Regions from separate parts of the Bacillus sp. DJP31 genome, predicted to be linked through region 4. Evidence: riboswitches for the same ligand, from Rfam matches in the RefSeq annotation. Region 4 holds a riboswitch; each other region holds the start of a gene.
The links. A riboswitch is a leader RNA that binds a small molecule or an ion and turns the genes downstream of it on or off. The one in region 4 is predicted to bind S-adenosylmethionine.
Positions count from the first base shown of each region.

Region 1: linked by a shared signal. The riboswitch ahead of mtnK (S-methyl-5-thioribose kinase) and the one ahead of ACOI1C_RS19700 (methionine ABC transporter ATP-binding protein) in region 4 are both predicted to bind S-adenosylmethionine.
Region 2: linked by a shared signal. The riboswitch ahead of metK (methionine adenosyltransferase) and the one ahead of ACOI1C_RS19700 (methionine ABC transporter ATP-binding protein) in region 4 are both predicted to bind S-adenosylmethionine.
Region 3: linked by a shared signal. The riboswitch ahead of mtnW (2,3-diketo-5-methylthiopentyl-1-phosphate enolase) and the one ahead of ACOI1C_RS19700 (methionine ABC transporter ATP-binding protein) in region 4 are both predicted to bind S-adenosylmethionine.

Region 1 covers NZ_JBMERO010000008.1:117,016-124,410, forward strand. The annotation lists gene ACOI1C_RS09840 (carbon-nitrogen family hydrolase) at 1-266, shown strand, start outside; SAM riboswitch class I at 388-580, shown strand; gene mtnK (S-methyl-5-thioribose kinase) at 798-1,997, shown strand; gene mtnA (S-methyl-5-thioribose-1-phosphate isomerase) at 1,990-3,042, shown strand; gene ACOI1C_RS09855 (chemotaxis protein CheX) at 3,241-3,693, shown strand; gene ACOI1C_RS09860 (DedA family protein) at 3,913-4,509, opposite strand; partial or broken gene ACOI1C_RS09865 (MGMT family protein) at 4,578-4,712, opposite strand; gene ACOI1C_RS09870 (PAS domain S-box protein) at 4,794-7,313, opposite strand.
Region 2 covers NZ_JBMERO010000007.1:65,840-73,234, reverse strand. The annotation lists gene ACOI1C_RS08810 (alpha/beta hydrolase) at 1-592, opposite strand, end outside; gene ACOI1C_RS08805 (gamma carbonic anhydrase family protein) at 834-1,346, shown strand; gene ACOI1C_RS08800 (phosphatase PAP2 family protein) at 1,633-2,187, shown strand; gene ACOI1C_RS08795 (glycosyltransferase family 4 protein) at 2,205-3,359, shown strand; gene metK (methionine adenosyltransferase) at 3,404-4,603, opposite strand; SAM riboswitch class I at 4,835-4,944, opposite strand; gene pckA (phosphoenolpyruvate carboxykinase (ATP)) at 5,335-6,921, shown strand; gene ACOI1C_RS08780 (DUF2584 domain-containing protein) at 7,062-7,304, opposite strand; gene ACOI1C_RS08775 (alpha/beta hydrolase family protein) at 7,330-7,395, opposite strand, start outside.
Region 3 covers NZ_JBMERO010000008.1:108,977-116,371, reverse strand. The annotation lists gene ACOI1C_RS09835 (pyridoxal phosphate-dependent aminotransferase) at 54-1,226, shown strand; SAM riboswitch class I at 1,297-1,413, shown strand; gene mtnW (2,3-diketo-5-methylthiopentyl-1-phosphate enolase) at 1,498-2,724, shown strand; gene ACOI1C_RS09825 (2-hydroxy-3-keto-5-methylthiopentenyl-1-phosphate phosphatase) at 2,730-3,395, shown strand; gene ACOI1C_RS09820 (methylthioribulose 1-phosphate dehydratase) at 3,392-4,021, shown strand; gene ACOI1C_RS09815 (1,2-dihydroxy-3-keto-5-methylthiopentene dioxygenase) at 4,083-4,601, shown strand; gene ACOI1C_RS09810 (YkvA family protein) at 4,794-5,228, opposite strand; gene ACOI1C_RS09805 (aspartyl-phosphate phosphatase Spo0E family protein) at 5,528-5,788, shown strand; gene ACOI1C_RS09800 (ZIP family metal transporter) at 5,877-6,608, opposite strand; gene ACOI1C_RS09795 (GGDEF domain-containing protein) at 7,319-7,395, shown strand, end outside.
Region 4 covers NZ_JBMERO010000032.1:22,212-29,606, forward strand. The annotation lists gene ACOI1C_RS19680 (aliphatic sulfonate ABC transporter substrate-binding protein) at 1-391, shown strand, start outside; gene ACOI1C_RS19685 (ABC transporter permease) at 408-1,262, shown strand; gene ACOI1C_RS19690 (ABC transporter ATP-binding protein) at 1,295-2,029, shown strand; gene acsA (acetate--CoA ligase) at 2,047-3,738, shown strand; SAM riboswitch class I at 3,914-4,023, shown strand; gene ACOI1C_RS19700 (methionine ABC transporter ATP-binding protein) at 4,198-5,223, shown strand; gene ACOI1C_RS19705 (methionine ABC transporter permease) at 5,216-5,884, shown strand; gene ACOI1C_RS19710 (MetQ/NlpA family ABC transporter substrate-binding protein) at 6,200-7,048, shown strand; gene ACOI1C_RS19715 (carboxymuconolactone decarboxylase family protein) at 7,347-7,395, shown strand, end outside.

The DNA of each region.
Region 1 (7,395 bases), on a different contig from region 4:
CTCTCCCTCGCCTTGCTCATTGGCGCTCGTTATTAATTAGCAGAGCCATCGAGAATCAATGCTATGTTGTCGCGTGTAATCGGTCAGGTGCAGACCCAGCTAATGAATTTGCTGGACATTCAATGATTATAGATCCTTGGGGAGAAATCGTGGCTGAGGCTTCCGAGGATGATGAAATCCTACAAGGGATCATTGATATAGAAAAGGTACAACGCGTTAGAAATCAAATTCCTATTTTTGCTGATCGACGTCCTGAATTTTATTAAGTTAAAACTGTTGACAAAAGGTAGTGTAACTTGATATTATTTTCACCAAGTGGAAAATTTCAGAATACTTACTTTCCTAGAGTACTAAATTTTTTTTTACAAAAACTAAATATTGTTTGATCTCTTATCAAGAGTTGGCTGAGGGGAATGGCCCCGATGAAGCTGCAGCAACCGACCGTAATACCATTGTGAAATGGGGCGCATCAGTTTTAGCGCTTAGAGGTAGTTATAGCATTATAATAACGCTATCAACTTTAACTCTAGTAAGGCACGGTGCTACATCCACAGAAATATTCTTTTCTGGTAGATAAGAGGTGCGAAGCTTATGTCTTCAAGCCTCTTTCTTTTGAAAGAGGCTTTTCTATTTAAGAAAAGCCTCCAATCCAAAAAGCGTAAGCGCCCCGTTTAGACCCAGGCATAGCAAATGTTCTAAAAGGAAATAAAAGGAACAATCCCCTTTTATTTGAATCAAGTTATTTGACCTCAGGCGGTCTTGGTGCTGGAGCTAGATTAAAAATGGGAGGTAAAATCATGGCAGTTTCAAAGGAATTTATATATGAACCATTAACAGAAAGATCAGCAATCACTCTAGCAATCCGACTTCGGTTATTTGAAGATGGAGAAGTGTTAACTTGTTATGAAATTGGAGATGGCAATCTAAACCTTGTGTTTCGTGTTGTTGATCATGTTAATAGCAAGGGCATAATTATTAAACAAGCACTCCCCTATGCAAAGGTTGTCGGTGAAAGCTGGCCTCTTACTCTTCAACGAAATAAAATTGAGTGTCAAGCTCTCAAAATATTTAGTAAACATGTCCCAGGTCTAGTTCCTGATGTTCTTTATAATGACGAGGTGCTAGCCATTACTATTATGGAAGACCTATCTCATCTAGAAATTGCAAGAAAGGGACTTATTAATCGAAATGATTATCCTCTTCTTTCTCAACATATCGGAACATACTTAGCGAAGACACTATTTTATACTTCTGATTTTGCATTAGAACCATTGCAGAAGAAGCTGCTAGCTAAAGAATTCGTAAATCCAGAACTATGTAAAATAACAGAGGATCTTGTGTTCACTGATCCTTTCTTTAATCATGAGACCAATAATTTTGAATCAGCTTTAAAAGATGATGCGGAAAACCTTTGGAATGATCTTAGTCTTAAACTTGAGGTTGCCAAGCTAAAAAAGAAGTTCTTAACGAGTGGAGAATCACTTTTACATGGAGACCTTCATACAGGTAGTATCTTTGTAAGTCAAACTGAAACAAAAGTAATTGATCCTGAATTTGCTTTTTACGGCCCTATAGGCTTTGATATTGGTCAGTTTACAGCCAACCTCCTTCTTAATGCCCTGTCATTACCAGAGCAGGATCGGGATTCACTCTATCATCATGTAGCGAAAACATGGTATGTGTTTTCCACCACTTTCTCTACTCTTTGGAAAGAAGAAAGCCTTGAAGTTTACTCACGTATTGATGGATATTTAGAATTTACATTAAACCAGATTTTTGAAGATACGATTGGGTTTGCAGGATGTGAATTAATTAGACGTACGATTGGGTTAGCACATGTGGCAGATTTAGACGGGATTTCAAACGATGAGCTAAGAATTAGTGCAAAACGAAAAGCTTTATCACTAGGTAGTCAGCTTATTAAGAGTCGTCAAAAAATTCAATCCATTGAACAATTAATTGAAATCGTAAGGAGTGTACATGCAGAAAATGACTAAGACAGCAATCATTCCCCAATCTGTTCAGTGGAAAGATGATTATATCCTATTGTTAGATCAGCAAAAGCTTCCACTTGAGACAGTTTATATTGAGTTAAGAACAGTAAAGGACGTATGGGAAGCCATTTATACGTTAAAAGTAAGAGGGGCTCCAGCTATTGGAATTGCAGCCGCATTTGGGCTTGCTTTAGCCGCTAAAAGCTATGAGGATGTTAATTTAACTGCATTCCACACCCAGCTTCAAAAAGACAAAGATTACTTATCTAGTTCTAGACCTACTGCTGTTAATCTTTCATGGGCACTTAATCGGTTAACTGAGAGTGTGGAGGGTTCATTATCAATAAATGCAGCTAAAACTACGCTCATTCATGAGGCTATTCAAATTCAAGTAGAAGACGAAGAGGTATGCAGGCAAATCGGGGAGCATGCCCTCTCACTTTTTAACGAAGGAGATAAAATTTTAACGATATGTAACGCAGGATCTATTGCAACTGCAAGATATGGGACCGCTCTAGCTCCTATTTATTTGGCAAAAGAACGTGGAATAAACATTGAAGTATTTGCATCTGAGACACGTCCTGTCTTACAAGGAGCAAGGCTAACTACATGGGAACTTATGCAAGCAGGTGTTAACGTAACGCTAATTACAGATAATATGGCGGCACATACCATTAAGACCAAAGGAATATCTGCTATCATAGTAGGCGCTGATCGGATAACTGCAACTGGGGATACGGCAAATAAAATAGGAACCTTGAATCTAGCACTACTTGCTCAAGCCTTCCAAATCCCTTTTTATGTGGCTGCGCCTCTTTCAACCTTTGATCTAACACTCACTTCTGGGGAAGATATCCCTATTGAAGAGCGTGATGCTAAAGAAATTACCCATATACTCGGCCAGCAAATCACTCCATTTGGTGTAAATGTATTTAATCCAGCCTTTGACGTCACTCCTAATGAACTCATTACCGCAATCATAACCGAAAAAGGTGTGCTTAAAGGGAATCTTCAAGCTGAGATTGAGCAACAGTTTATAGTAAGTTAACAAGGTCTTACATCGTGTAAGACTTTTTTTATCGACAAATTTCGAGTATTTTCTTACAAATCCACACAACCCAACGTAAAATATGTTATGATATTTTTAAAATTACCCTTATTGATTATTGTTGTTTGTTCATTCTTTTCTTTAATAAATTTCACATACTAAACTTTGCTACTTTCCTATTGAAATAGAGGTGAAAAGATGTCACAGAGTTCGAATGTTACAAAAGTACTAAACGGGACCATTCAGTCAGTAAAGAGTGTACTTCCTATGCCTGTTACTATTAATCCACCTTCTCTTTTTAAAGAAAAGGTTATTCGTTTAACCATGTCCGTTTTAATTGGTATGACAGGTGATATAAAAGGCAGATTAGTCATCGACGGAACCCCACAGACATTCAGCTATATCGGTGAAATGATGTATGGGATGCAGCTCGAAGGAGAAATGCTAGAGTCTTTCACAGGGGAACTTGGGAATATGATTGCGGGTAATCTAGCAACTAATGCCTCTCAAAACGAGCTCATTATGGACATTACCCCGCCAACTGTTCTCGTTGGTGAAGCAAAGCTAACTGGTTTTACCCAAGCAATAAAGGTACCCATCACTTTATCCACAAACGGTGAGTTAGTTGTCATTCTTATGATTGAAGGATAAGGAAAGTGCAGAGACTCTCTACCTCTGCACTTTTTTACTATTCATAATTTGTTTTGTTTCTTCTCCATTAATTATTTGTAGCTTTTTGGCAATGGTCGTATAGAACAACACTTTCTTTTTTCCTCGGTTCATGATTAACTCCCTCCTTTTTTATTGCACGTGACCAACACTTTTTCCCTTACTGAAATTATATGCTAATCCATGAATATGGTGTACGATCTATTTCATTTTGTTTGATTTATTCCTTCTCCAATTGAAGACAAAAAGAATAAGCACAATCACAAGAACGAGCGGGATTCCAGCCATATAAATGTTTTTCAAAATAACATCCATCTGGTTGCCGAAAGTAAATCCAAGGAAGAAGAATAGGCTCGTCCAAACGGCTGCCGTGACATAGGCATAGATAGCAAACGTTCGATAGGCCATCTTTGTACTTCCTGTCATAAAAGGAACAAAGTGCCTAACGCCTGGTAAACAATACCCCGCAACTAGAGCCATAGGACCATATTTTTCAATGAGCTGTGATGCCTTGAGTATATGTTGTTGATATTTGGGACGATGTAGGAAACGCTTTTGAAGTGGAAAAAAGAAGAACCTTCCTAAAACATATAAAGTTGTTAAACTCATAACGACCCCGCAATATGTAACAAGAAATGCTGGCATCGTTGCTAGCAATCCCTTTGATGTTACAAAACCACTAGTCATAACAATCACTTCATTTGGAACAGGAATACCAAAAAAACCTATCCATAAAATTAAAAATAATGCAAAGTACCCATACTGATCCACAAAAGTAAATGCAGTTTCTAAATCCATTTGACCCCTCTTTTCAAGAGTAAAGGCCATTGAATGCTTCAACGGCCCAACATTCAATCTTTAAGTGTCTACGCACCTTCTAATATAAGGAATTTCTCTTGCAAATCCACTTTATTTCCAGCGAATCCTATTAGCAGCTTATTCTTATCTATTACCCGATGAAACGGAATAATTAATTGTATTCGATTTGCCTTATTCGCTTGTCCGACTGCTTGTCCTACACACTCGGGTTACATGTCGCAATCAAGCATAATCTGTCTCCATCGAACCCTCATTCAGCGTAGTCATTCACTTTCAACTTGGGTAATAGGTAAGTAAATATGGAAGGTTGTTCCTTCCCCTTCCTTGCTTACAACTTCAATTTTCCCTTTATGTTCTGCTATTATTTTATAGGATACCATTAAGCCAAGTCCAGTTCCTCTTTCCTTTGTTGTATAAAAGGGTTCCCCTAGTTTTCTGATTTTTTCCTCTGGTATTCCACAGCCCTCATCTTTAAAGGAGACTCTCATTATTTTTTCTGAGTGATGCTCAATTGAAACGTGGATAGTGCCACTCTTAGGCATAACTTCAATTCCGTTTTTTAAGATATTGATAAAGACCTGTTTTAACTGATTAGGCTCACAATAAATCTCAGTGTCTTCATCTACAACATCCACTTCAAACTGAATATTTTCTAAAGCGGCTTGTGGAGTGAGAAGGTCAATCGTTTCATGCAAGATCTTCTTCAGATCCCGCTGTTGGTATTGAACAGCCTGTGGTTTTGCTAGAATTAAAAACTCCGTAATAATAGATTCAATTCTCTTAAGTTCTGAGGTTATAACCTCAAAATACATAGAGAAATCCTCTTTGACATTTCCTTGTAATAATTGAATAAAGCCTTTCAATGCAGTCATTGGGTTTCGTATCTCATGGGCAATCCCTGCGGCTAGTTCTCCTACAATTGTTAAAGTATCAGACTTTCTAAGCTTTTCTTCCATTTCTTTTCGCTCTGTTACATCGTGGAGAATAGCTAAATGATTATTTATATATATATTTTTACTTAGCGTATATTCAATTATCCGATTATTCAAAATGAATTGCCCGCTTAAACTTGCATTCCCTAGAAGTTGCTTCCACTTTTCTTCCCTCTCTATATCATTTATAAAAGCAAAATTCTGAAGCTTTAACGGGAGAAGTATCTCATTTTCAAGACCAAATATTCTTCTTGCCTCAGGGTTCATATTGACTATATTCCCTTCATCTTCAATGATAATAAACCCATTTAAGGCATTATCATAAAGCTGTCTAAACTTATGTTCACTCTCCCTGAGAGTAATTTCAATATTCTTCCTCTCCGTTACATCACGGAAAATGGTCATATTCATTTTTGGAATTACGTTCCTTTTGACAGCAAACTCAATAATTCTCTCTTCCCCATTTTCTAACATAAAAGGAAGCTCTGCATATAAACCTCCAGCATCATGATTCGCTTGGCTTGCTTCTAACGTGTAATCTTGAGTACTATTTATAAATTGGTCAATTCTTCTTAACAGTAATTCTTCTCTACTTACCTTTAATATTTGACAAGCAACTGGATTAACATCAATGATACTTAAATCCTCATCCCAAAGTATGATTCCATCTAATGCACCTTCAAAGATTCGTCTAAACTTTTGTTCCTTTTCTCTTAAGTTTTTTTCCATTGACCTGGTTTCACTAACGTTTCGGAAAATAGTCATATTGTAATCATCTAATACTTTATATCTTGATGTGAATTCTAGCCTTTTTGTTTGTCCGTTTACCATGTGAAAATCGAGCTCAGCCCTTAGCTTACCTGTCTCTTTTAATTCTTTATTCATGTTGATAACTTCAGTACTAGTTTGATCAACAAAGTCTAATAAACTTCCCTGAGTTAGAAGCTCAATCGGCATTTCAAATGTCTTACTTGCTGAACTATTTGCATTAATGACCTTTCCCCCATTACCCCATATAACGATGGCATCCAGGGCAGCATCAAATATTTCTCGAAACCTAAGTTCACTATCTTGAAGCCTTTTCTCCATGCCTTTTCTATCTGTTACATCTCTCATAATAGACATATAATAGTAATCAAATATATTTGCAGTGGTAGTAAATTCAAAAACTTTCTTAACACCATTTTTCAATTTGACAGGGAGTTCACCCTTTGCTTTTTCTTTCTCATCTAAAATAGTCCAAAGCTTTTCTAATTTATATGTATATTCTGGCTCTACAAAGTTGTATATTGTTGAATTAAGTAGCTCCTCTTTTGTTAATTCAAAGCTATTCATGAAGGATTTATTACAGTTTATAAACGTTCCAGAACGATCAAAGATAACAATTCCATCCACTGCTTGCTTATAAACGTCCATAAATAATTGCTTGCTTATATCTCGCTGTCGCTCTAATATTTTCTTTGGTGAAATGTCCCGCATTATTGAAACATCTGTATTATTAATATCATTTTTTCTAGCAGAAAACTCGACTTGCTTTACAGTCCCATTTCCTACACGAATGGCGAATTCTCCCTTTAGGAATCCATCTTCTATCAGCATTTTATTTTGTTTTGTAATTTTCTGCTTAGATTCAAGCATTAGAAATTTTAATAAGCTTTCACCAATTAGATTTTCCTTTGGTAGCTCGAACAACTGGCAAGCTGCCTGATTAACTTCTGTAAAGCATGTATTCGAGTCAAATAAAACAACAGCATCTAAAGACTGTTCAAACATGATGCGATATTGACCAATCATATCGAGAAGATCCTTGTTTTCTTGTTGGAGCTTCTTAAAAGAGGCTTGTAATTGCATATCACTTTGCTTTGTAGACAAGTAGTTCACCTTCCTCTTAATAATTAACGCACACTCTTTGATTACTACATTCTACAAAGTT
Region 2 (7,395 bases), on a different contig from region 4:
CATCTGGAGTCTTCTTGACATAGGTTAAGGCCAATTGTGTTGCATGAATAAGTTCACGATACCATCTAATCGACACCTTAGTTACATATAAGGAATCATTACTATCTAGTTCAATGACCTCTTTATTTCTCGTTGCCATAGATGGTGTTAAATTTGTATTCATTCTAAATGTAGGGATTATTTTGTTTAACACTACTGATGCAGCATTCAAAAAGGGAGAAGGTGCCGTTATCTCACAAACTCCTAAGCAAGGGGAAGATAGGATCACGCACTTCACTTGAAAATGTTTTTCCTGCATACAACGAATGACGGTTAATCCGCCCATACTATGTCCTAGTAGAACAATTGGTAATCCATAAGTAAGAGCTTCCTTATACCAACCTTCAACTGTTTCGACGTACTGGTCAAAATGATCAATATGACCTCGATGTCTTCGTGAAGTTGTACCTTGGCCTGGTAAGTCCCCCATCAGAACATGGTAGCCCTCAGTTCTCCACATTTCAATTAACCATTTATAACGACCGTGGTGCTCTGATGCCCCATGAACCATTATTATTACAGCCTTTGCATTCTCCGCTTCCCATCTCCACATACTATCACTCCTCGCTATTTAAAATCATATCTTTGAAATACACAAGTATTCATTGTACTGAAACAACTTTTAATTAATAATGAATGGTCTGTTCATTTGTTTTACCCATGTAAAGTTATTTTTACTTATGATCTACTTGTTTAAAATGGAAAGAACTGAATGTAGAAAAAAACCATACTTAACAGAGTGTTCTATATTTTGTTACAATATCACTAAATACTGTAAAAAGGGGAAATAAAAAATGATATTACCTTATAAACATATAGTACCGACCATTTCGGAAACTGCATTTATTGCTGACTATGTCACGATTACTGGCGATGTAAAGATTGGTGAATATAGTAGCATCTGGTTCAACACGGTTATCAGAGGAGACGTGTCGCCAACTGTTATCGGTAATCGAGTCAATGTTCAAGACAATTGTGTTCTACACCAAAGTCCAAACAAGCACCTTATCCTTGAAGATGATGTTACTGTAGGTCATCAAGTATTGCTGCACAGTTCAACCATTCGCAAAGGTGCACTAATTGGGATGGGCTCTATCATACTAGATGGAGCAGAAATCGGCGAAGGTTCCTTTATTGGGGCTGGAAGTCTTGTCCCACCAGGTAAAATCATTCCCCCAAACTGCATGGCATATGGAAGACCGGCAAAAGTAATTCGTGAACTAAATAAAGAGGATATTTTAGATATGGAACGAATTAGAAGAGAATATGTTGAAAAAGGTCAGTACTACAAATCCATTCAAGAATAAGGATGATTTTTCATCCTATTGTTCTATTTTTACAATATTCTTAAAAATATTGTAAAAAAAAATTATATAATTTCTCATTACTTTTACATTTCCTTAGTATTCCCTAAATATTTACACCTTAAAATGGAAGTATAGAGTTTACTATTCAAAAAAACTTAGTTAAGTTAGGCCAAGTAGTATGGCTAACAATGTTTCAAATTAATCATAACGCACGATTGGTTCTTTCTTCAATTCTCTAAAAGATTAGAACAGACATAATTAGTTTACAAAAGGGGCTAGGTGAATGATGACAAAAATAATAGCAAATTTATATGATTTTGAATGTCATATCTTCCGAAGTGTGAACCGTCATTTTGATCGAAAGGCCCTTAACTTCTATTTCCGCTCAATCACCCACTTAGGTGGTGCAACCTTTACTATTCTGTCTGTCCTAATTCTTATTATTTTATCGCCTACTACAAATAGATATGTTGGACTTGCTAGTGCACTTTCTCTACTCCTAAGTCATATTCCAGTAGCACTTGTGAAGAAGTTTTATCCAAGACGAAGACCTTATTTAGCATTAGAACAAGCGAATGTTACAGTCAATCCTTTAAAAGATCACTCCTTTCCATCAGGACATACTACGGCTATCTTCTCTGTAGTTATCCCATATATTTTTTGGATGCCATTGCTAGGTATTGTCCTATTGCCGTTAGCCTTTAGTATTGGAATATCCAGAATGTATCTTGGGCTTCATTACCCATCTGATGTCATGGCTGGTAGCATATTGGGCACCATCACTGGAATTACTTCTCTTGCTTTTTTACAACAGTTGTTTACTGGATTAACTATCCTTTAAATTTTGGAGGGGTTAGGGTGAAGATTGCGATCTTTACAGATACGTTTGCACCACAAGTAAATGGAGTAGCAAGAACGCTTAAACGCTTCACGGATTATTTAGAACAGCAAGAGATTGAATACAAGGTGTTTGCTCCAGATTGTACAAAAGACGAAGAATTATTTTCTACCCATATTCATCGGTTTACGAGCCTGCCTTTTTTTCTATATCCTGAATGTCGATTAGCCTTACCAAATATGCTTCACGTAAAAAGTCAGCTACAACAGTTTCAACCTGATATCATTCATGTAGCTACGCCCTTTAATGTGGGACTTTGTGGAATTCATTATGCAAAAAAACTAAACATTCCGCTAGTAGGCTCTTATCATACTGATTTTGATCAGTACTTGGAGTATTACGACCTTCAATTTTTATCGCCTATACTTTGGAAATACATGAGATGGTTTCACCGATCTTTTCTTAAAACCTTTGTCCCTTCACAAGAGACGAAAGAACAATTAAAGCGTCACGGATTTACAGATCTCCATATTTGGAGTCGTGGTGTAGACTCTGCCCTTTATAAACCAAATGAACATTCTACAAAGGTGAGAGAAAAATATAAAATCAAAGAAAAGTATGTATTATCCTATGTTGGAAGACTTGCTCCCGAAAAAGATGTTCAAACACTTCTAGAAACAATGAAAGCCTTGCCTCCAAATCTTCAAAAAAATGTTCGCTGGCTTGTAGTTGGTGACGGTCCATCTAAGCTAGATATGCAAAGAGAAACACCAAGTAACGTAACCTTCACAGGCTATCTAAACGGAAAAGAATTATCTGAGGTATATGCAGCTTCTGATTTGTTTGTTTTTCCATCACCAACGGAAACCTTCGGAAACGTAGTGTTAGAGGCACTTGCATGTGGAACTCCAGTTGTAGGTGCAAATTCAGGTGGGGTAAAAAACATTATTAGGCAAGGAAAAACGGGCATTCTCTGTGAGCCGAAAAAGGTTGAATCATTTGTAGAAGCGATCGTGGACCTACTTGAAAATAATGAAAAAAGGACTCATATGAGTACGGAAGCGAGAGTCTACTCCATGACTCAAACCTGGAGTGCAATTTTCAATAATCTTCTAGACGAATATGAAATGGCCATTCATGAATCTAAAGAAACCAAATACGCAAAAATTATTTAATTAAAAAGGCTATCACCTCATTCAAGGTGATAGCCTTTTACTTATTATTGTGCTGCTTGAGCTTTCAAATCTGAAGCTTTGTCAGTACGTTCCCATGGTAAATCAATATCTGTACGACCGAAGTGACCATAAGCAGCTGTTTGCTTATAAATGGGACGACGAAGGTTTAACATATTGATGATTCCCGCTGGGCGTAGGTCAAAATTACTTCGGATTAAATCTACTAGAAGATCCTCAGAAACAGTACCCGTGCCAAATGTATCAACCGAGATGGAAACAGGCTGCGCTACCCCAATTGCATAAGCCAATTGCACTTCTGCCTTGTCAGCTAGTCCTGCTGCCACGATGTTTTTAGCTACATAACGAGCAGCATATGCCGCTGAACGGTCAACTTTTGTTGGATCCTTACCTGAAAATGCTCCGCCACCGTGACGTGCATATCCACCATACGTATCAACAATGATTTTACGACCTGTTAATCCAGCATCCCCTTGAGGACCACCAATAACGAAACGACCTGTTGGATTAATGAAGTACTTTGTATCCTCATCAATTAATTCTTTCGGTACAACTGTATTGATCACATGTTCTTTTAGGTTTCGACTAATTTGCTCGTTCGAAATTTCTGGATGATGCTGTGTTGAGATAACGATCGTATCAATACGAACTGGAATATTGTTTTCATCGTATTCTACAGTTACTTGTGTCTTTCCATCAGGGCGAAGGTAAGGTAGAATATCCTCTTTACGAACTTCTGTTAAACGACGAGCCAATTTATGAGCTAAAGAAATCGGTAATGGCATTAATTCTTTCGTTTCGTTACAAGCATATCCAAACATAAGACCTTGGTCACCAGCACCAATTGAATCAATTTGTTCATCTGACATTTGACCTTCACGTGATTCTAATGCTTGGTCAACTCCCATTGCGATATCTGCTGACTGCTCATCGATAGATGTAAGCACTGCACACGTTTCAGCATCAAATCCGTATTTTGCACGTGTATAACCAATATCTCTAATCGTTCCACGAACAATTTTCGGAATATCTACATAAGTAGATGTAGTAATTTCACCCGCAACTAATACTAATCCTGTTGTAACCGATGTTTCACATGCAACACGAGCATTTGGATCCTTTGCAAGAATTGCATCAAGAATTGAATCTGAAATCTGATCACAAATTTTGTCTGGATGCCCTTCTGTTACAGACTCAGACGTAAATAAACGGCGATTTTTTGACATCTAATTTGTTCCTCCCATTGTTAACTTCAGAAATAAGGTCTACGTGAATCTTTTCTTATCTCTGAAATCTTGTCAGATACGGTACTCATTCTCTTATTATTCTTAATAAAACATAATTTTATTAAGGAGTTCTTTTTTTACGATTTAGCTCAATGATTAGGCTTTACTAAAATGAACATAAAAAAAACCTTCCTTATATTAGAGGAAAGGGTATACGTTCATTCGCCTTTGCTCTTATCGTTCAAGGCTACTTGCGCCTTGCAACAGGTTAGCACCTTATCATAAAATGATGGTTGCTGGGTTTCATTGGGCCTGTTCCCTTCACCGACTCGGGATAAGAGAGTATCCGTTCGGCTCATATCATAACGTATGAGGTCGAAAGATGTCAACAAAAAGAGAAGAGGTTACTCGAATAATTTCACACAACTATATTTGTTCATTTAGATTTATAAAATATATGGGCTGCTGTTATGAAGATCCCATTTTTTAATCTCATTTCCATTTTATGAAACTTGGTTAAATCAGTGTGGGTTTAAGCTTAAATTCAGCTAGAATAAACATTGATTACTGTAACCTGCAGTAAAAGGGGATATTAAAACTATAATGAGCACAAAAATATAGATTAGTATAGACTATTGCTTTAAATATGTTATACTAATTGAAGAAGTAATCATTTAATTTCGATTATTGTTAGATTAATAGAAAAAAATCGTAAAAGGCAGGTTATGAAAATGAATTCTGTTGATACTTCAATCAACTTAAATGGTTTATTAAGCGGACAAAACATTTATACAAACTTATCTGTTTCACAGTTAGTGGAAAAGGTACTCTCAAGAAACGAGGGAGAGCTTACATCTACTGGAGCTGTTCGTGCAACGACGGGAAAATATACAGGGCGCTCTCCTAAAGACAAATTTATTGTAGAAGAAGCTTCAATTAAAGATAAGATTGCTTGGGGCACTGTCAACCAACCGATTTCAGAAGAAGCTTTCAATCGCCTATATAAAAAGGTATTAACGTACTTAATGGAAAAAAACGAGCTATTCGTTTTTAAAGGATTTGCTGGTGCTGATGAAAAGCATCGCCTACCCATACAAGTTATCAATGAATATGCTTGGCATAATCTATTTGCCCATCAGCTATTTATTCGTCCAACTCAAAAGGATTTAGCAGCACATGAGTCAGGATTCACCGTCATTTCAGCTCCAAATTTCAAAGCGGATCCAAATGTTGATGGAACTAAATCGGAAACATTTATCATTATATCATTTGAACAAAAGATCGTTTTAATTGGTGGTACCGAATATGCAGGAGAAATTAAGAAATCTGTTTTCTCTATTATGAACTATTTACTGCCAGAATCAAACATTTTACCTATGCATTGTTCTGCTAATGTTGGTGCTGAAGGTGATGTTGCTTTATTTTTTGGTTTATCTGGAACAGGAAAAACAACATTATCTGCTGATGCAAACAGACGCCTTATTGGCGATGATGAGCACGGCTGGTCTAATTCTGGTATATTTAACATCGAAGGTGGATGCTATGCGAAGTGCATCAATTTAACTCGAGAAAAGGAACCTCAAATTTTTGATGCGATCCGCTTTGGTAGTGTTCTCGAAAATGTTATGATTGACGACCAAACTAGAGCTCCAAATTTTGATGATACTTCATTAACTGAAAATACTCGTGCTGCCTATCCGATTCAGGCAATCGACAACATTATTGAACCTAGTATTGCTGGAAATCCGAACACAATCATCTTCTTAACAGCAGATGCATTTGGTGTACTTCCTCCAATCAGCAAACTTACGAAAGAGCAAGCAATGTATCACTTCTTAAGTGGTTATACAAGTAAACTAGCAGGTACAGAAAGAGGAATCACGTCTCCACAAGCAACATTCTCCACTTGCTTTGGATCACCATTCTTACCTCTTCCTGCAACGGTCTATGCTGAAATGCTTGGCAAGAAAATCGATGAGCATTATGTACAAGTATTTCTCGTTAACACAGGTTGGACTGGCGGAGAATATGGAGTTGGAAGCCGAATGAAGCTTAGCTACACTCGTGCCATGGTTCAAGCTGCCTTAGAGGGAGAATTAAGCAACGTCGAAACAGCTAAAGATGGGACCTTTGGACTTGAAGTCCCTTTACACGTTCCTGGTGTTCCTGATGAAGTACTACAGCCTGAGCAAACTTGGACTGATAAAGAAGCTTACCATATGAAAGCAACTGAATTAGCAGCTAAGTTTATAGAAAACTTTAAAAAATTCTCAAATGTCAATGAAGATATTGTTTCACTTGGTGGACCAACAAAATAACAAAACCAATAACGATTAAATCAAAAAGCCTGTATCGTAGATTACTAAGTAATCATTGATGCAGGCTTTTTGATTTAATCCCCGTCAAACGGTAAGATCCTATTGTTGTAAAAGGAATTCAAAAAAATCTTCCTTAAAAATTAATTTGTCGAATTAAGCGAAATCAATTCATATGTAATTATCGTTTTCTGACTCATCATAACTACTTTCTTAATAATAGCAATGCCATTTGTGTCAGAGTCCTTTTGCTTTTTTACTTCTAGTGGAATATCAAGTGGATATAAGCGATATCCCTCCTTTTCAAGAGTAAACATATTTTCCTCTACTCTCTTTTCCAAACCTTTTGTCACAATCATTGTATTTAACTCTAGGGGCATTCCCATTTTTCTTACCTCCAATAGTTTGTTTTTATTGTTTCTTCATCCAACTGGTCAAATCCTGCACAATTTTCCGGTTAATTGCTGGTGGGAAATA
Region 3 (7,395 bases), on a different contig from region 4:
CCATTCGTGCGAATGAAAGTATAGCTTCTCTACTATGATTTAAGGAGTTTGAAATGAGAACATTCAAGCAGTCTGAAATACTTAAAAGTCTACCCACTCAATTTTTTGCTACACTTGTAAGTAAGGTAAATAAAGTCATGGAGCAAGGCTATGATGTTATTAACCTGGGTCAAGGTAATCCTGATCAGCCAACACCTGAACATATTGTAACGTCATTAAGAGAAGCAGCTGCCAACCCACAATACCATAAATATTCACCGTTTCGAGGACAACAATTTTTAAAAGAGGCGGCTGTAACCTTTTATAAACGAGAATACGGAGTGAACTTAGACCCAGATAAAGAAGTGGCCATCCTTTTTGGTGGAAAAGCAGGACTTGTTGAAGTACCTCAGTGCTTATTAAATCCAGGGGATCTCGCATTAGTACCGGATCCTGGTTATCCTGATTACTGGTCAGGGGTAGAACTTGCAAGAGGAAAGATGGAGTTTATGCCCTTAAAGGCTGAAAATGACTTTTTACCTGATTATAACGAGATTGACCAAGCGGTGTTAGAAAAGGCAAAATTAATGTTTTTAAATTACCCAAATAATCCGACCGGGGCAATTGCTACAAAGGAATTCTTTGAAGAAACTGTTCAGTTATGCAAAGATAATAACATTTGTGTGGTTCATGATTTTGCCTATGGAGCAATAGGATTTGATGGAAAGAAGCCGATAAGCTTTCTTGAAATAGAGGGTGCAAAGGATATTGGAATTGAAATTTATACCCTTTCTAAAACCTACAATATGGCTGGCTGGAGAATTGGATTTGCAGTGGGGAATGAAAGTGTAATTGAATCTATAAATCTCCTCCAGGATCATATGTATGTAAGTTTGTTTGGTGGGATACAAGTTGCTGCTGCAACTGCTTTATTATCTCCACAGAATTGTGTAGATGAATTAGTCGATCGTTATGAAGCTAGACGTAATACGTTTATTGAAGGGTTGAAGGGCATAGGCTGGGATGTTGATGCACCCTCAGGTTCGTTTTTTGCTTGGCTTCCGGTTCCAAAAGGATTTACATCTGTGAGTTTCTCAGATTACTTACTTGAGGAAGCTCATGTTGTAGTAGCTCCAGGAATTGGATTTGGTCCATACGGAGAAGGCTTTGTCAGGGTTGGACTTTTGTCTGATGAAGATAGGTTGCTTGAGGCAGTGAATCGGATAAAAGCCTTGAACATATTTTAGGATTGACAAAAATCCCTCAAGCTGTCATAATCCAAATTAATTTGATTAAGATTTAATAATTAAATAGTATTTCTTATTAAGAGTAGGCGGAGGGACTAGCCCGATGAAGCCCGGCAACCGATTTATCTATACACAGTCTAGATAAGCACGGTGCTAATTCTTGCAGCTATGCGCTGAGAGATAAGGAGACGGTGAATTTAAACGATACCCTCTTCTTATTGAAGAGGTTTTTTTCATTTAAAATGTTTTTTTATAAATTGAGGTGTTGAAATTGACAAGAATAAAAGCTACTTATCTCATACATGACGCAAAAAACGATTTATCCAAAAAAGCAGAAGGTATTGCCCTTGGTTTGACGATTGGATCGTGGACCGACCTTCCAAAACTCCAGCAGGAACAGTTGAAAAGGCATAAAGGAGAAGTTCTTTCCATACAAGAGCTCGAGGATAGTCAAAAGGCTAACCAATATTTTGGAAAGAAACTAAAACGTGGAATAGTTACAATCTCCTATCCGATAGAAAATTTTTCACTCGATATCCCAGCTATTTTGACAACTGTGTTTGGGAAGCTATCTCTCGATGGAGAAGTTAAATTAGTAGATTTGGATTTTTCTGCTGAAGTAAAGAGTGCTATGCCTGGTCCAAAATTTGGAATCGAGGGTATTCGTTCAAAGCTCGGTGTCTTTAACAGACCATTAGTGATGAGTATTTTTAAAGGTGTACTTGGTAGAGATATTCACTACCTAAAAGATCAACTTAAGGAACAAGTTTTAGGTGGCGTGGATCTAGTGAAGGATGATGAGATCCTTTTTGATAACCCACTCACTCCTTTTGAGAATAGAATTGAAATCGGTAAAAATGTGCTAAACGAAGTTTTTGAGACAACTGGCCATCGAGCCCTTTATGCTGTGAATTTATCGGGGCGTACGTTTGAATTAAGAGAGAAAGCAAGAAGAGCTAGAGAACTTGGTGCTGATTGTTTATTGTTTAATGTATTTGCTTATGGAATGGATGTTTTACAAGCATTGGTTGAGGATCCAGAAATCGATTTACCCATCATGGCTCATCCAGCAGTAAGTGGAGCCATCACACCATCAGAGTTTTATGGTATACAAAATCCGTTGTTGCTAGGAAAGCTATTGAGATATGCGGGTGCTGATTTTTCACTGTTTCCTTCTCCTTACGGAAGTGTAGCGCTAAAGCGAGAAGAAGCACTTGGAATTGCGGCTGAACTGACTATAAACGAATTGTTCAAGAAGACTTTTCCAGTGCCTTCTGCTGGTATTCATCCTGGTTTGGTTCCATTTTTGGTCAAAGATTTTGGAATTGATTCTGTCATTAATGCTGGTGGCGGAGTACATGGTCATCCAGACGGAGCGATAGGCGGGGGGAAAGCTTTCCGAGAAGCAGTCGATGCAGTAGTTGAAGGTCGTTCTTTAGAGGATGCGGCACAAGAGCATGAGTCTTTGAAAAAGGCGCTTCATTTATGGGGGATGTAAGAAGCATGAAGCAACCAATCATCTTTTGTGATTTTGATGGAACGATTACCGAAACCGATAATATTATTTCTTTAATGAAAAAGTTCGCACCGTCTGAATGGCTGGAAGTTAAGGATCAAATTCTTTCTCAAGACATTTCAATTCAAGAAGGGGTTGGGAGATTATTCGGTTTACTTTCATCAAATCTTAAAGAAGATCTTATTGGGTTTTTAAAAGAAACGGTGATGATCAGAGAGGGCTTTTCTAAGTTTGTTCAGTATACAAGGGATGAAGAAATTCCACTTTACATAGTGAGCGGTGGGATAGATTTTTTTGTTTATCCATTATTGGAAGGGCTGATTGAACGGGAATATATTTATTGCAATGGTTCAAATTTTTCTCTTGAGACCATTCAAATTCTTTGGCCAAATGAATGCGATGAAAACTGCTCAAATGGTTGTGGATGCTGTAAGCCATCTATTATGAATAAATTAGCAGGACCCGATGAACATATTATCGTAATTGGCGATTCGATCACAGATTTTCAAGCCGCTAAAATGGCCCATACAGTGTTTGCTCGTGACTTCCTAATTGAAAAAATGGATGAATTGGAAAAACCGTATCATTCGTTTGAGACGTTTTATGATGTCATTGAAACGCTAAAGCAAAAAAAATCAGAGGTGGATGTGTGAGTAATTTTAATGATAGATGGAATGTACTTGCTGATATTAAGGACGAACTAGCATGGCGGGATTGGTTTCCTGCAACCAGTGGGAATTTGTCCATTAAAGTGTCCAACGATCCCCTAACTTTCTTAGTAACGGCAAGTGGCAAGGATAAACGGAAACGAACAGGTGAAGATTTTTTACTAGTAGATGAGTTCGGGTTACCGATTGGAGAGACAAACCTTAAGCCATCTGCTGAGACATTGCTTCATGTTGAGGTATATAAACGAAGCTATGCAGGCTGCTGTCTTCATGTCCATACAGTCGATAATAACGTCATTTCAGATTTGTTCTACTCCAGTGGGGAGATTGTGTTTCAAAAGCAGGAAATCATCAAGGCATTTGGACTATGGGATGAGGATTCGACATTCACGGTACCAATTATCTATAATCATGCGAACATTCCAACATTAGTAGAAGAATTTATACCAAATATAAAAGAAGATGCAGGTGCAGTGCTTATACAAAATCATGGAATTACAGTTTGGGGAAGAACCCCTCAAGAGGCAAAACGATACTTAGAAGCCTGTGAATTCCTATTTACCTATACATTAAAAATATTAACCTTAAAGCAAGTATTAACAGCAACTTAACACATTAAAGCAGCAGATACTTTAATGCATAGATAGTATGAATTTAAGGGAGGAATGAAAGATGGCAACTATTCGTATTCATGGGAGTAACGAGGTAATTGAGGACCAAGGTAATGTAGCTGCATTTTTGGAGAGTAATGAGGTTATTTATGAGCAGTGGGATATTACGAAACTACCTTCTGACTTGAATGAAAACTATCAGCTTTCTGATGAACAAAAGCAAGCTATCTTAGAGGCATTCCATACTGAAATTGAAGATATTTCAAAAAGAAGAGGCTATGAAGCAGCTGATGTTATTGCTTTATCAGAGTTGACGCCAAATCTAGATCAACTATTACAAAACTTTAAGCGTGAGCATCTTCACACAGATGATGAAGTACGTTTTATTGTGAGTGGTCATGGTATTTTTATTATTAAGGGGAAGGATGATGTATTCTTTGATGTCAGACTAAATCCAGGAGACTTAATTTCTGTACCAGAGAATGTTGTTCACTATTTCACGTTACAAGAAGATCGAAAAGTTGTGGCCGTGAGGATCTTTGTAACTACCGAAGGCTGGGTTCCAATTTACAAAGATTAATGAGGCGAATGCATAAAAAAGTAGGGAACTTTTCATAACGAAAAGTTCCTATTAAATTTAGACCTTCCGCTCCAATCACCTTATTTATAAATGGGTTGCTTTTCCTATTAAAAAACAACAATCTTTTAGAAAAGTGTCTTAATTAAAAAACATATATTAGCATAAGCCAGAGTGATATACTTTACGCACTTCTTATAAAGTTGAATTGGGATTTGTTTCTTGGATGGATGTTTCGTTTGATTTCCAAATCTTATATTGATTTAAATCCTTTTCAATTTGCTTAAAAATAAAGGCAATTATTGCGGCATCATCAATCAGTCCAACCCCAATAAAAATGTCCGGAATTACATCGGTTGGAACGACAAAGTAAAGTATCCCCACGACAATCATCGTTAATGTTTTGTAAGGGATTTGACGATACTCTCCTGAGATCCAATCATGATAGGCATCTAATAATAGCAATAATTGATCTCGGAAGGTTTGTATTCGTCCTTTTTCAGAATTAGTTTTCTTACTGGCTTCCTTCCACAGTTCCTTTGCTTTATGCCGATCCTTAATATATTCAAGAGCTTTTCGCTTATATTTGGTTACAGTAGTCTTTGATTGTCCATCCCTATCCTTTTCCACCCTAATCCCTCCTATGATACGAATACATTTCTACATCTAGTTTACCATTAAAGCATAAAATTCATAAGATATGTGTACCACAAAGCGATATACGACAAGAATCTACAAAAAACCAAAAATCCTACTATGAATGAGGAATCTATCGCAATAAAACACTGAATTCGTCACATTCTTTTAAAAAAATGTTCGAGAAATTTGTCTAATTTTGCAATTCTATTTACATATATAGTAGAATTTGTAATAATGCTTATACAGGAATAAAAGTTTCATGCATTAGATGGGTAAAGGGGGGGAATGTGTTGGCGGCTAATACAGGTCTAGATATAAATGTGCTGCTTAGAGAGATAGATAAAAAGAGAGAAATGATGATAACAACAGCATTGGCAACTAGTTTCACAAGTGAGGAAACAATAAAATGTAGCCAAGAACTAGATCTGATGATTAACCAATATCAACGTTTTAATCTGATAGAAAAAAGAACGGGTATATATGGTGCTATTATGAGTGTCCTCGCTTTGTTTGTTTTAAATCCCTATCGAATGATAAATAAAATTAGATAACTTACAATTAAAGCCCATTAGAAAATGTTTACATGTTAAAACATTTTCTAATGGGCTTTCCTGTAGTAGTTAGTTGTAAATCGATGAATTAGAATAGTTGAAGCAAAGCGACCATAAGTAATAAGCCAAAAATGAATGAATAGGTAGCAAATTGCTCATTTCCGTCACCATGACTTTCAGGAATTAATTCTTTGTAAATGATAAATAACATGGCCCCAGCAGCAAATGCCAGTCCATATGGCACAAGAAATGAAACGAAGGACGTTAACATAAAACCGATTATTCCACTAACGATTTCAATGGCTCCTGTTAAAGTGGCAATAATAAATGCTCTGAACTTACTAATCTTCTGTTGTATTAAAAATAAGGCAACTAAAAAGCCCTCTGGAGCATTTTGTAGTCCGATAGCGAAAGCAATCATGTTTCCTGTTTCAGATGCATCAGAGGCGTAGCTAACTCCTACAGAAAGACCTTCTGGAATATTATGTAGAGTAATTGCAGCAATAATTAGCAATGCTTTTTGATCAAATTCAAGACCCTTGCGAGTATGCCCAAGATCAATATGAGGTATATTCTTTTCAAGTAAGGTTAGTACGAAAACTCCGAGTAATAATCCAATTGTAAGTTGAAATAATCCACCGCTTAGTAAGGCTTCAGGTATTAAGCTCATAGTAGAGGCCGCCATCATTATTCCAGCAGTAAAAGCAAGTAAAATGTCTCTCCATCTATGGGTTACTTGCCTCTGTAAAAATAGAATGGGTAAAGCCCCAACTCCAGTAGCGAGCGAAGACAATATACTCCCAATCAGCAATTCTTTCATAATAATCTCACCTTTACAAACATTTTACTTACAATTATAGTCCTGTCTAGCGGTAAAGTACAATCCGGGTCAATAATGATGGATACTTAAGCTAAGTCGAAAAATAGTAGATTAAAGCTTTGCTCCACTATATATTGAATGATATTCGTCATTTTTCTGTAAAAATCTCCAATCTCGTTTACTTTCCTTTGGTCAAATAATAGAATAAACCCATATTATAAGTCGGTGCCTAAGGTGGACCAAATGTTGAAGAACAAGACAGTTTGAACCCATGCTCAATCATATTCTAAAAGAAAACTTCTATTCTATCACTACTAATTGGATACTCTTTTTTCTCATAATTTTTTTCCTAGACTCAAGAGCGGGAAAAAATATAAACTGGAAAATTCACGCAATTTATTTTCCATTTATGCCTTACCATTTATTACGGTTCTTATCGTCATAAAGCAGGCCATCCATCAAACATCACAGCATATAAAAGTGGAAAATGGAAAGTTCTCCATTTCAAATGAATTTAGGCAAGGCATAGCTATTCTTCCAGATAGTATATACCAGTTACAAAGAAGTAATAGTGGTGATATTGTCTTTTTTTATCTAGAGGGGGGTAATAGTGCAGAGGCACTAGGAATTGCAAAAGAAAAAATAAGGTAAACGAGTAAAAGACATTGTGACAAAGGAAATATTTGAATCCATAATCTTACCTTTAGAACTTGCCCTTTTTAGGAAATGTTGTTGAATTTCAAATTCGAACCGATGCGCATGTTTTTGAGCATTATATAAAGACTAT
Region 4 (7,395 bases):
AGTGGGAGAAGGAACGAGCTTTGTTTACCGAAACGCCGATCTTAATACGTATGGGACTTTGAATGCACGCTCAGAGTTTGCAGAAAAGTATCCAGCCTATGTCGAAAAGGTTATTGAATTATATGAAAAAGCAAGAACATGGACAGTGGAAAATCCAGAAGATGCAGCTAAAATTTTGGCGGAGCAAGCACAGTTAGATGAGGCAGTAGCAAAGTTACAACTGACTAGGAATGATTTCTCAAATCCAATTCCAGGATCTACACAAATCAAGGCCCTAAATGAAGCTGGAAAAGTCCTTCAAGCTGCGGGTGTTATTGATAAAAATGCTGATGTTGAAAAGCTAGTAAATGAATTAATTCAGCCTGCTTTTGCTGAGAAAGTAATTAAGTAGCTCAGGAGGTTAAAGGATGTCACAGCAGACAGAAAGCAATGTATTAAAACCCATCCGATCAACCTTTCGAATTGTCTTACCAATCAATAAAGTATTGATCACAACAAAGCACATAGCGATTGGAAGTGTGTTACCGATAAGTCTTATTATCATCTGGGAATTCTTAAGTAGATTAGGTGTACTTCCACCTAATCTACTGCCTGCACCAACCATTGTCCTGCAAAAAATCTATTCAATGATTGTTGATGGTAGCTTGTGGGGGCATATAGGTATTACGTTTTTTCGAGTCCTTGTTGGATTTATTATTGGTACAGTTGTAGCTGTTCTTTTTGGCTCAATTGTTGGTTTTTTTCGATTAGCGGAGCAAATCATTGATCCGTTGCTACAAGCGTTCAGATCTATCCCATCCCTCGCATGGGTTCCATTGTTTATCTTATGGCTCAGCATTGGAGAGACCTCTAAGATTACGCTCATTGCTGTCGGGGTATTTTTCCCCGTGTATTTAAATATCGTAAGCGGGGTAAAAGGAGTCGATCGAAAACTAATCGAGGTCGGGAAAATCTATGGCTTCTCGACCTTCCAGCTCATTCGGAAAATCATTTTACCTGCTTCTTTACCCTCGTTCCTAGTAGGAATCAGAAGTGGACTCGGCTTAGGTTGGATGTTTGTCGTCGCTGCTGAATTAATGGGAGCTAGCCAGGGGTTAGGATTCTTATTAGTTTTCGGACAAAATATGAGTTCACCTGACATGATCTTAGCGAGCATCCTGTTGTTCGCCTTACTCGGCAAGCTCTCTGATTGGATCTTAAAAACAATAGAAACAAAGGCTTTGCACTGGCAGGATAGCTTGTCAGGATCAGAGGGTCGATAGTTCAATTTAGTATAAAATGGGTGGTGAAATAAGTGCTACTAGCAGTAGAACGAGCAAGTAGAACCTTTGAAACTGGAAATATAGCATATCGCCATGTGAATTTTTCAGCAGCTAGTGGAGAAATTATTGGACTTCTCGGAACGAGCGGTTGCGGAAAGAGCACTCTGCTTCGAAACATTTCCGGTCTAGACACTCAGTATGAGGGGAAAATTCTTTTTCACGGTCGAGAAGCTCGTGAAGGTAAAGAAAATATCGGTTTCATGTTTCAAGAACCAAGGTTAATGCCATGGCTAACAGTGATTGAAAACGTTCTGTTTGGAGAAAGAAACGAAACCCAAAATCAACTGGAAAAGGCATTGAAAGTACTTGAACAGGTTGGATTAAAGGGATTTGAAAAGCTTTATCCAAAACAGCTTTCAGGAGGGATGGCTCAGCGTGTAGCTATTGCCCGAGCACTCATCACTTCACCAGAAGTGTTGCTGCTAGATGAGCCTTTTAGTGCTCTGGATGCCTTTACAAAGATGCAACTACAGGATTTATTAGTAACAGTTTGGAAACAAAGTCGTGCCACGATGCTACTCGTCACACATGATATTGACGAGGCTTTCTACCTCTGTGACCGATTACTTGTTTTTCGAGGGCAGCCAGGTGAACTTTGTGAGGAAATCATTATCTCCAAAGAGAGACCCCGTTCAAGAGCGGATCAAGAGCTAGCTAAACAAAAGGAATATATTCTCTCGATATTAGGTTTTAACCAAGCAAAGTAACAATAGGGAGGGCAACAATGAGTCAAGTACTTCTACCTAAAAATGAAACGTACAATCTATCAAACTATGAAGAAACATATAAAGATTTTAAGTGGGATTCTGTCCATCCTCATTTTAGCTGGTACACAACAAAAAAGGTGAATATGGCGTATGAGTGTATGGATCGTCATGTTGAAGATGGGTATGGAGAGAAGGTCGCACTGATCTATATTAACGGAGAGACAAAGGATACCTTAACTTTTTCAGAGTTAAAACAAAAGACTGATGAGTGGGCTCACATACTGAAATCACAAGAAGTTAAAAAAGGAGACCGTGTTTTTGTATTTCTACCCAAGCATCCAGATTGTTATATTGCTATATTAGCAGGTATAAAAATCGGAGCAGTTGTAGGTCCATTGTTTGAAGCTTTTATGGAGGAAGCCATTTATGACAGAATGTATGATTGTGAAGCTTCCGTCTTAATTACCCACTCCGACCTTCTTGACAGGGTCCCTTTAGACAGACTGCCCCATTTAAAGACGGTGCTCACAACAGATGACTCAGAACATCCTTTTGCAAAATCTATTTCTAACTTACTAGCTTCTACCCCAATTGTTGGAGGAATAACAGAATGGGTTGATTTAGATGATGGAATGATTATTCATTACACATCAGGCTCCACGGGCAAACCAAAGGGGGTCCTTCATGCACATCGTGTGATGATTCAGCAGTTTCAAACAGGGCGTTGGGTCCTTGATCTAAAAGAAGACGATGTGTATTGGTGCACGGCTCACCCAGGCTGGGTTACAGGAAGCTCTTATGGAATATTTGCTCCTTGGTTAAACCGTTCAACCATTGTGGTTCATGGAGGTAGATTTCAGGCAGAAGAATGGTTTCAAGTGATTGAAGATACTGGAGTGACTGTTTGGTACAGTGCTCCTACTGCTTTTCGATTGCTGATGGAAAAAACTCAGACTGTGAAAGAATACAATCTCTCGACCTTACGTCATATTTTAAGTGTGGGGGAGCCACTTAATCCTGAAGCAATTACATGGGGGAAAGAAGTCCTCGATCTACGTATCCATGATACATGGTGGATGACAGAGACGGGGGCTCAGCTCATTGTTAACTTGCCATCTGAACCGATAAAGCCAGGATCAATGGGCAGACCGATTCCAGGTGTTGAGGTTTCAATTATTGACTTGGACGGGAAAGAAGTAAGGAGAGGGGAACTAGGGCTACTAGCTATTAAAAAAGGATGGCCATCTCTGATGAAGGAAATTTGGAAAAACAAAGAGAAGTTCCTTTCCTATTTTGCCAACGATTGGTATGTTTCTGGCGATTTAGCAACCATGGATGAAGAAGGTTATGTATTTTTCCAAGGTAGAAATGACGATATGATTAATTCATCCGGAGAACGAATTGGCCCCTTTGAGGTAGAAAGTAAACTCATCGAACATCCTGCAGTAGTTGAGGCTGCGGTAATTGGAAAGCCAGACCCGGTTCGGGGGGAAATTGTGAAGGCATTTATTGTTTTAACGGAAGGGTATACAGCAAATGTGGAGCTTCTAAAAGAGATCCAAAGCTTTGTCAGATATAAGCTTTCAGCACATGCTGCGCCTAGAGAGATAGAGGTAATTGCGGAGCTTCCAAAGACTCAAATTAGTGGCAAAATACTAAGAAGAGTATTAAAGGCACAAGAGCTTGAGAAACTTTCCATTCTTGCATAAATAGTATTCTACTATACTTAGATGAATCAACTATTCTTTGAAAATAGAAATATATTTTTTTAGTATAACTATTGACGACCTTTTTTTTGCATGCTACAATCACTCTCGTAGTTATTTTTCCTTGAATCTAGTAACGTGATAATTGAATAAAGAATAATGTGTTTGTAAAAACACACTCTTATCAAGAGAGGTGGAGGGACTTGGCCCTATGAAACCCGGCAACCGTCAACGTAACGTTGAAATGGTGCCAATTCCGGCAAAGCAATGTGCTTTGACAGATGAGAGAAAGGACCCTACTTATATAACCCTTTCTGCTCATTTATGCAAAAGGGTTTTTTGCATTTTAAAAGGCCGATTCTCTAATATATCCCTTCATTTAGTAGAGAATATATAGCATAAATATTGTTCTTAATCTTACTATACAGATGGGTGAACTTGGGGAGAAAAGAGGTGAGTAGCATGATGACATTAAAGGGAATAAAAAAGGTCTTTTCCTCGAAAAGTGGTGAAGTGACTGCCGTTAACGGGATTAACCTAGAGATAAAAACGGGGGAAATTTTCGGAGTCATTGGATACAGTGGTGCTGGTAAGAGTACTCTCATAAGAATGTTCAATCAGCTAGAAAAGCCAACAGAAGGCTCCATTATCGTAGCGGGTAGAGATATGGCTACTATTCAAGGAAAAGAACTAAGAATGGCTAGACAAGAAATCGGCATGATTTTTCAGCATTTTAACCTGCTGTGGTCAAGAACAGTTCGAGAAAACATTGCCTTCCCTCTTGAAATTGCTGGTGTACCAAAGCAAAAGCAGACCGAACGTGTGGATGAGCTGATTAAGCTTGTTGGGCTAACTGGCAGAGGAGATGCTTACCCCTCAGAGCTAAGTGGTGGTCAAAAACAGCGAGTCGGGATTGCGAGAGCATTGGCAAACAATCCAAAAGTATTGCTCTGTGATGAGGCTACATCAGCCCTCGATCCTCAAACAACGGATTCCATTCTAGATTTGTTAGTCGATATAAATGAACGACTAGGGCTAACGATTGTTTTAATTACCCACGAAATGCACGTTATTCGAAAGATTTGTCACAGAGTGGCGGTTATGGAGAATGGTTTAGTGGTGGAAGAAGGGGATGTGCTTTCGGTTTTTAAGAATCCACAACAACCCATAACCAAACGATTTGTTGGCCAGTTATCAGAACCGGAAGAGGCAAAAGAAACAGTTGGACATTTACTAGAACGTTATCCAAATGGACGAGTTGTTAAGCTCACCTTCGTAGGAGAAGAAACCGGGCAGCCGATCATTTCAAATGTAATTCGTCAGTTTGATATCACGGTGACAATCCTTCAAGGAAAAATAGCGCAGCTTCATACTGGTGCCTACGGAACTCTTTTTATCCATATTGATGGAATAGACGAAGAGGTTGAGAAGGCGATTGTGTACATTAATCAGCAATCAGTCGGTGTGGAGGTGCTGAAAAATGCTTAATGAGCTTCTACCGAATGTAAAATGGGAAAAGATGATTAATGCGACACTAGAAACACTTTATATGACAGGCGTTTCTGTACTAGCAACATTTGTATTGGGAATCATCCTAGGATTATTATTATTTTTAACGGCAAAGGGTAACCTTTGGCAGAACAGCATGATTAATTCGCTCATTGCAGCCATAGTGAATATCTTCAGATCGATTCCGTTTATTATCCTAATTATATTACTTATTCCATTTACAATTTTTATCGTTAAGAGTATGTTTGGATCCAATGCAGCATTGCCTGCTCTCATCATTGGAGCAGCACCTTTTTATGCAAGGATGGTCGAAATTGCCCTTCGTGAAATCGATAAGGGTGTAATTGAAGCCTCAAGAGCAATGGGAGCTTCTACATGGACTATAATATGGAAGGTTTTATTACCAGAGGCGATGCCTGCTTTAGTATCTGGTATAACGGTTACTGCTATAGCACTTGTTGGATACACAGCAATGGCTGGAGTTGTAGGTGCTGGAGGATTAGGAAATCTTGCCTTTTTAGATGGCTTCCAACGTTCTCAAAACGATGTAACGTTTGTTGCGACCGTATTAATTCTAATCATTGTATTTATTATTCAATTTATCGGTGACCGAGTCACTTCATCTATAGATAAAAGGTAACTAGAAAAGCTGAGGCGTCCGTGTTAGCCCCGACTTGCAAATGTTCTGAAGCGGGGAAAAGGGTGAACTTTCCTTTTATCCGATTCAGGTTATTTGACCTCGAGGGGGTGGACGCAGAAGCTAGACAAAACGAAAAGCTGAGGCGTCCGTGTTAGCCCCGACTTGCAAATGTTCTGAAGCGGGGAAAAGGGTGAACTTTCCTTTTATCCGATTCAGGTTATTTGACCTCGAGGGGCTGGACGCAGAAGCTAGACAAAACGAACGAAAAGCTAAGACTCAAAGGGTCTAAAGCAAACATCAAAGGAGAGAAATCACATGAAAAAGATTTTAGGAATTGTTAGTTTATTCGTATTAGTACTTGCATTAGCTGCTTGTGGAACAGGAAATAATACAGGTGGAAATGCAGATGGAGAAACAACAGAAGAGAGTAGCAAGCTAGTTGTTGGAGCTTCTAACGTGCCACATGCTGAGATTTTAGAGCAAGCACAGCCGATCCTAGCGGAAGAGGGCATTGAACTTGAAATTGTACCATTCCAAGATTATGTGTTACCAAATAAAGCATTAGCTGGAAAAGAAATTGATGCAAACTATTTTCAACACATTCCTTACCTAGAATTACAGATGTCTGAAAATGAAGAGTATGATTTTGTTAATGCTGGCGGAATTCACATTGAACCAATTGGTGTTTATTCAAAAAAGTACAAGAGCCTAGAAGAATTACCTGAGGGTGCAACCATTATTATGAGTAATGCCGTTGCTGATCACGGTCGTATTTTAACAATGCTTCAAAGTAAAGGTCTAATTAAATTAAAAGAAGGCATTGATACGACAGCTGCAACTGTGGATGATATCGTTGAAAATGAAAAGAACTTAAAATTCCAAGCAGATGTTGAAGCAGGTCTATTACCTCAAGCATACAAAAACAATGAAGGTGATGCATTGCTAATCAACACAAACTATGCGATTGATGCTGGATTAAACCCACTTGAAGATGCCATTGCAATCGAGGGAGCAGATTCACCGTATGTAAACATCATTACAGTTCGCTCTGGTGATGAAACAAGAGCAAGCATCAAGAAGTTAGTTGAAGTTCTTCGTTCTGAAGCTATACAAACATTTATTAAAGAAGAATACAAAGGTGCAGTCGTACCTGTTACTGAATAGATGAAGCAAGAGGCCTTGAGGATTCGTTCCTTGGGCTTTTTTTGTTCTTGGCAGAGGTCTTATTGTGAAAACCCAAATAGACAAAGCTATTTGCTCTAAATTAACATAAGACAACATGCTTTGCACCGAAAGTTAGATACAATAGTAGGAGGTGTTATTAAATGTCCTTTGAAGCTAAGAGAGATACTTTTTTATTAATAACATTCATAATTCAGCGCTCCCATTGAAAAATTGCATACTCGCCAAGATTTTAACCATACTAACGATGACGAAATTTTTACTTGGGAGATGACCTACTATGGAAAATGAACCACGTAATTCAACGGAAGCGGCGTTACATGATTATA